DNA from 2 places in the Butyrivibrio hungatei genome. Region 2 is predicted to be linked to the other one. Evidence: predicted binding sites of a transcription regulator. Region 2 holds the regulator's gene; the other holds the start of a gene.
What was found. Region 2 encodes NrdR, which represses ribonucleotide reductase genes. Its sites were predicted from a motif close to CACAANATNTTGTG; they were not measured.
Positions count from the first base shown of each region.

Region 1: the regulator NrdR is predicted to act here: its motif matches at 1,620-1,633, upstream of nrdD (anaerobic ribonucleoside-triphosphate reductase).

Region 1 is NZ_CP017831.1:3,091,576-3,095,098, reverse strand. Features, by position in the region: gene bhn_RS14305 (SH3 domain-containing protein) at 1-267, shown strand, start outside; gene bhn_RS14300 (hypothetical protein) at 269-718, opposite strand; gene murI (glutamate racemase) at 749-1,567, shown strand; gene nrdD (anaerobic ribonucleoside-triphosphate reductase) at 1,687-3,523, shown strand, end outside.
Region 2 is NZ_CP017831.1:1,971,889-1,975,411, forward strand. Features, by position in the region: gene bhn_RS09125 (ABC transporter substrate-binding protein) at 1-1,548, opposite strand, end outside; gene nrdR (transcriptional regulator NrdR) at 1,659-2,171, opposite strand; gene ftsZ (cell division protein FtsZ) at 2,347-3,523, opposite strand, start outside.

The DNA of each region.
Region 1 (3,523 bases), 1.1 Mb from region 2:
GATAAATATTTAAATGATCCAGATGAGCAGCAGACAGAAGTGACTGCGCTTCCAAGCGGATTTGTAGAAAAGAATGATACGGTAACTGTGACAGGTGCATCATCTCTTAACCTGCGTTCTGGCCCAAGTACAGACAGTGCAAAGGTTGGAACTGTTGACGAGGGAACACAGCTTAAGAGAATAGCTGTAGCAGAGGATGGTTCCTGGGCTCTTGTGGAATATGAGGGCCAGCAGGTTTACGCATCCATGAAATACCTTAAAGAATAAATTATCTACTTCTGGAATGAAGCCAGGAATAAAACCTGTCCTGCGCTTCTGAAAGAGTATTACTAGAACGTGAGAAGGTATCGGCGTGGGAAAGAACTTCTTCCACACTGGTATCCTTGGCGTGATCAGCAATTTTTTGAGCACAAGTTTTTTCTAATGACTGGTAATCCATGTTTACCAGAAGAGTTCCGTGCAGTGACTTTATAGATGTGTATAGTGTAGGATATTTCTTTTGCACCAGAGAGAATTCGTCAAGGATCTGCTCTCTTGACTGCAGACAGAATAGAATGTAGATAGATTCCACTATTTCAGGAGGCTCAATCTCATCCTGATATGAATTTTCCTCGTAACCATCCTTAGTTGCATAGTACTCACAGATCTCCTGTACAAGAGATCCTATTTTTGTGTTGTCATATAATTTTTGTAATTCGTCAAATTTTTTCTCGCTCATATCATTAGTATAGCAAAAGAGGAAACAATTATGAAGATTGGCATTTTCGATTCTGGTATAGGCGGAATGTCTGTTTTGCATGAAGCTTATCACAGATTGCCAAATGAAAAATACATATTTTACGCAGATACAGAGCATGTGCCTTATGGTCTTAAGACTCCTGAACAGATAACAGGCTACGCAATTAATATTGCAGAATTCCTGATCGATCAGGGAGCAGAGGCAATCGTTGTGGCTTGCAATACAGCTACCAGCGTGGCGATCAAGGAGCTTCGAAGGAGATTTGACATACCGATTCTTGGTATGGAACCTGCTGTAAAACCGGCTGTTGAAGTGACAGATAAAAAGCGTATAATGGTCATTGCGACTCCGGTCACAATAAGAGAAGATAAGCTCAAGGATCTTCTTCACAGAGTTGATGAAGAGCACAGAGTAGACCTTCTTGCCATGCCTAGACTAGTAGAGTTTGCTGAGCGTGAGGAGTTTGATTCGGAGGACGTTCACAAATATATCGAGGAGCAATTCTCTGCCTTCGATAAAGATAAATACTGCGCACTGGTTCTTGGGTGCACACATTTCAACTATTTCAAGCCAGAGTATAGGAGATACTTTGGGGAGGATACGCTTCTGATTGATGGAAATTATGGAACTATCCACCATTTAGCAGACGTTCTTGGACTTAATATGTCATCAGATCAAGATAAAGAGATTTATTTTGAAGACTACCACAATATGTTGTGCCAGTGTAATACGGATTTTTATTTCTCAGGAAAAAAAGTTGAGGACCCGAAAACGCTAGAACACATATGCAGACTGCATAATAGACTGGAATTGGTAAGAAAAAATTAATAATTTAGTTACTTGAATTAAACAATATAATGTACTATCATTAAATCATGACCACAAGATATTGTGATTCAAAAGCTTGGGTCAAAAAATTAGTTTATATTTTTTATTAGGGGGCTTTTATGAAGATCATTAAGAGAAGCGGTAAAGAAGTTACATTTGACGGGAATAAGATTCTTGCTGCTATCGAAAAAGCTAACAATGAGGTGACTGACGAGAAGAAGTTAACAGCAGGTCAGATCAGCGACATTGAGAGAAGCGTTGAGAGTAAGTGTGCATCTCTTACTCGTGCTGCCAGCGTGGAGGAAATCCAGGATATGGTTGAGGATGACCTTATGAAGTCTGGTAAGTTTGAAGTTGCAAGAAAGTACATAACATACCGCTACAAGCATGCTCTTGTGAGAAAGTCTAATACAACTGACGAGCAGATCATGTCTCTTATTGAGTGTAACAATGAGGAAGTTAAGCAGGAGAATTCTAACAAGAATCCTACTGTTAACAGCGTTCAGAGAGATTACATGGCGGGAGAAGTTTCTAAGGACATCACTAAGAGATTTCTTTTACCAGAAGATGTAGTTAAGGCTCATGAAGAAGGTCTTATCCATTTCCATGATTCAGACTACTTCGCACAGCATATGCACAATTGCTGTCTTGTAAACCTCGAGGATATGCTCCAGAATGGTACAGTTATTTCTGAGACCATGATCGAGCGTCCAAAGAGCTTTTCAACAGCTTGTAATATTGCAACACAGGCAATTGCTCAGATCGCCAGCTCACAGTACGGCGGACAGAGTATTACATTGTCTCACCTGGTTCCATTTGTTGATGTCAGCAGACAGAAGTTCCGTAAGGAAGTTGCTCTCGAGTTTGAGACAGCAGGAATGAAGATCAACAAGAAGCAGGTAAATGAAATCGCAGAGATGCGTGTTAGAAAAGAGATCGAGAGAGGATGCCAAGTTATCCAGTATCAGGTCATCACTCTTATGACTACAAATGGTCAGGCTCCTTTCATTACAGTATATATGTATCTTGATGAGGTACCAGAAGGACAGACTAGAGAAGACCTTGCAATGGTGATCGAGGAGATGCTCAAGCAGCGTATCCTTGGTGTTAAGAATGAAAAGGGACAGCTTATTACACCAGCATTCCCTAAGCTCATCTATGTACTTGATGAAGACAATATCCATGAGGATTCTAAGTACTGGTACTTAACAGAGCTTGCAGCTAAATGTACAGCTAAGCGTCTTGTTCCTGATTATATCTCTGCTAAGAAGATGAAAGAGCTCAAAGGCGGCGATGTATATCCTTGTATGGGATGCAGATCGTTCCTTACACCTGATAATGAGAATGTTCCTGAAGGTTTCTGTAACGCAGGCAACAAAGCTCATGCTCAGAACTACAAAGAGGGAGATCATAAGTACTACGGACGTTTCAATCAGGGTGTTGTAACTCTTAACCTTGTTGATGTTGCTTGTTCTTCAAATAGAGATGAAGAGAAGTTCTGGCAGCTCATGGAAGAGAGAACAGAGCTCTGTAAGAGAGCACTTATGTGCAGACACAACAGACTCCTTGGAACTCCTTCAGATGTTGCTCCTATTCTTTGGCAGAACGGAGCACTTGCAAGACTTGCTAAAGGTGAAGTTATTGATCCATTGTTATTTGGTAATTACTCAACTATTTCTCTTGGTTATGCAGGTCTTTGTGAATGTACAAAATACATGAAGGGTGTTTCTCATACAGATCCTAAGGGTAAAGATTTTGCTCTTAAGGTTATGCAGTTCCTTAATGATAAGTGTGCTAAGTGGAGAGCTGAGACAAACGTATCATTTAGCTTGTATGGAACTCCACTTGAGTCTACAACATATAAGTTTGCAAAGTCACTTCAGAAGAGATTTGGCATTATCCCTGAAGTAACAGACAAGAACTACATTACAAACAGCTATCATGTTCATGTAACTG
Region 2 (3,523 bases):
AGGATAGAAAACATAACCTGTAAATTTCTTGTTAAGTGCTACAAAAGCTGGAAGATCCTGAATATATACGTTAGCAGCATCTTCTGAAAGGATCTTAAGGCACTCTTTATAATATTTAGTCTTCTCTGCGTCATCATTAGAAGCTACTGCCTTGGCATATGCCTCGTCATAGGCAGCTGAGCTATAGTTAAATGTGTTCTTGCTTGAAGTAGATACATATCTTGCAAGAAGGGCTGATGCAGAAAGTGTTGAAGCATCAAAACCAACTACTGTTGACTGATACTTCTTTTGCTTATAAACTTCATCAAGCCATGTGTTCCACTCTACTTCCTGAATATTAGCTGTAACGCCGATATTCTTGAGTTCTTCAGAGATAACCTGTGCTGTATCAATATGCTGAGCATAGTTTGATGGAACTGTGATAGTAAACTCAAATCCATCAGGGTAACCAGCTTCAGCAAGAAGAGCCTTAGCCTTTTCTGTATCCTGATTGTAAGTGTCGTTAAGACTTGCATCATAATACTTAGTAAATGCAGGGAACATAGCACTACCAATCTCTGTTCCTGCACCATCTGATACAAAGTTCATGATCTCCTGTGGATCAATAGCGTAGCAAAGAGCCTGTCTAACTCTTACATCATCAAATGGCTTCTCGGCATTGTTGAGGTAAAGAGCCTGTACAAGGTTCATTGTTCCTTCGTAAATCTCAAACTTATCAGAAAGCTGAGCTGCCTGAGTACTTGTAATTCTAGCGATCATATCAATAGAGCCGCCCTCAAGATCCATAACGATTGCATCGCTATTAGCCTCTACCTTGAACACTACATCCTTGATATATGCCTTCTCGCCCCAGTAATCATCAAATCTGGTTACCACAAAATTCTCCTGTGGAGAACGTGACACAAACTTGTATGGGCCTGTACCAATAGGATTTGTATTTAAATCCTTGTTAGCCTCTGGAACAATTGCAACTGTAAGAAGTGGAAGGAAATCTGAATTAGCTTCCTTAAGCACTATCTCTACGTGACTGTCATCAATAATATTCACACTGTCAATACTGGAAAATGAAGAAATGAGTGGCTCACTGCCATCTGCTCCTCTATTACGATCAATAGAATACTTAATATCCTCTACCGTAACTAAACTTCCATCGTGAAATTTGATTCCATCACGAAGTGTGAATGTGTATACCGTACTATCATCCGAAATCGTGTAATCACTGGCTACAGCAGGGATAAGATTACCGCTCGCATCAGGCTTGACCAAGCCTTCATAGACATTAAACAATACCTCCTGAATACCTGCCCCTGTTGCTGTGTGGGGGTCAAGCTCGCTGATGTCCTGAGGTACTCCAACGATAAGCTTTGAAAGATCATCTGACGTATTGGTAACATCTGTATCGGCTGTGCTAGTCACTGTTTCAGTGCTTGCCCCTGTGCCCTGGTTACCTTCCGTAGATTCTCCTGCCTTGTCACTTGAGCATCCGCCCAATGCAACAGTCAGTGTTGTTAACACGACTAGTAATAATGAGGATACACTCCTTTTCATAAAACTCCTCTTAATCATGTTAAAATCTTCCTCCTATATTAAATTGTCTAGCTCTTGTTGAGCTCAAAGAAATATTATAGCCTTGACAACTTATTGTCAAGGCTATTAGCTTACTCTTTCTTAAGAAGCGGAATGTTATTATCAGCTGAATTAGATATGGTTCCATCAGCCTCTTTCTTGAGAACTGATTTAAGTTCATCCATAAATGTATTCACATCCTTAAACTCTCTGTAAACTGATGCAAATCTTACATATGCTACAGGATCAAGATCCTGCATCTTATCCATTACTATCTCACCGATAGCTCTGCTTGGAATCTCTTTCTGTTCCAGGTTGAAGACTTCTGTTTCAACCGCATCCACCATCTTGGTGATCTGCTCTGCACTTACAGGTCTCTTGTGACAAGCTCTGAACACACCTGCCTCAATCTTGGCCCTGTCATATGGCTCCCTGATATCACCCTTTTTAATAACAATAAGAGGAATAGTCTCTACCTTTTCATATGTGGTAAATCTTTTTCCACAGGAATCACAAACTCTTCTTCTCCTGATAGACGTATTTTCGTCAGCAGGTCTTGAATCAATTACTCTTGTATCATCCTTACCGCAAAATGGGCATTTCATAGCATTTCCTCCATTTTTATAAAAGTAATATCTCCACTATATCTTGGCTACCATATTAAGCATCACACAATTTATTGTAGCATTATTTTTACAATAATTCCACACTAAATAACGTTTTTGGCAGTAAAAAAGCCCTACTCCAATGCTGGAGTAGGGCTAAATGCCGATAAATCAATCACTTTCTCTGTAAGAAATCCGGAATCTTAAGAGATTTTGGTTCAACTGTGCTCTTGATCTCAGTTGGTCTATTGATTGTCATATTAGGTCTAGGAGTAGTTGCAACACCTTCAGTTGCAAATCCAATTGTTGAAACACCAGGCTGTGCCTGCGCGATTGGTGTAATTGGAGTAACTGGTGTAACAGGAACTGTAGTTGCATGAACTGGAGTTGCAGGAGTAACTGGGGTAGCTGTAGGCTGTGAAACAGGTGTAGCAACCTTATTTATCCTACTATTCTGTGTACCAGTTGCTGCCTTGTCATCAATTCCTGTAGCAATTACTGTAACTGTGCAAGAATCTGTCTTGCTCTCATCATACATAGCACCAAAGATAACGTTAACATCATCTCCAGCGAGGTTACGAACATAATCGGAAGCCTCCTGTGCATCTGTAAGTGTGATGTCACCAGAAATGTTAATAATAACATCTGTTGCACCATTAACCTTTGTCTCAAGAAGTGGACTCTCTACTGCCATCTTAACAGCATCAGAAGCCTTGTCATCACCCTTACCAGTACCGATACCGATATGAGCAATACCCTTATCCTTCATGACTGTCTGTACGTCAGCAAAATCAAGATTGATAACTGCTGGTACATTGATAAGGTCTGTAACACCCTGTACAGCCTGCTGAAGCACTTCATCAGCTTTCTTGAGTGCGTCAGGCATTGTAGTTCTTCTGTCAACTATCTGAAGAAGCTTATCGTTAGGAATAACGATAAGTGTATCAACATTTGTTCTAATATTAGAAATACCAAGCATAGCGTTCTGCATACGAACACGGGCTTCGAAACTGAAAGGCTTTGTAACAACGCCAACAGTAAGGATACCCATCTCCTTAGCAAGCTTAGCTACGACAGGTGCTGCACCAGTACCAGTACCGCCACCCATACCACAAGTAACGAATACCATATCTGCACCCTTAAGAGCTGCAGAAATCTCCTCTGAACTCTCCTCAGCAGCCTTCTGTCCAATTTCAGGCTTTGCACCAGCTCCAAGGCCCTTTGTAAGCTTCTCACCAATCTGTAAAAGCTTAGGGGCTTTGCAAAGCTGAAGCGCCTGTTTATCAGTATTAATACCGATGAACTCGACACCAGTAATATTCTCGTCTACCATTCTATTTACAGCATTATTA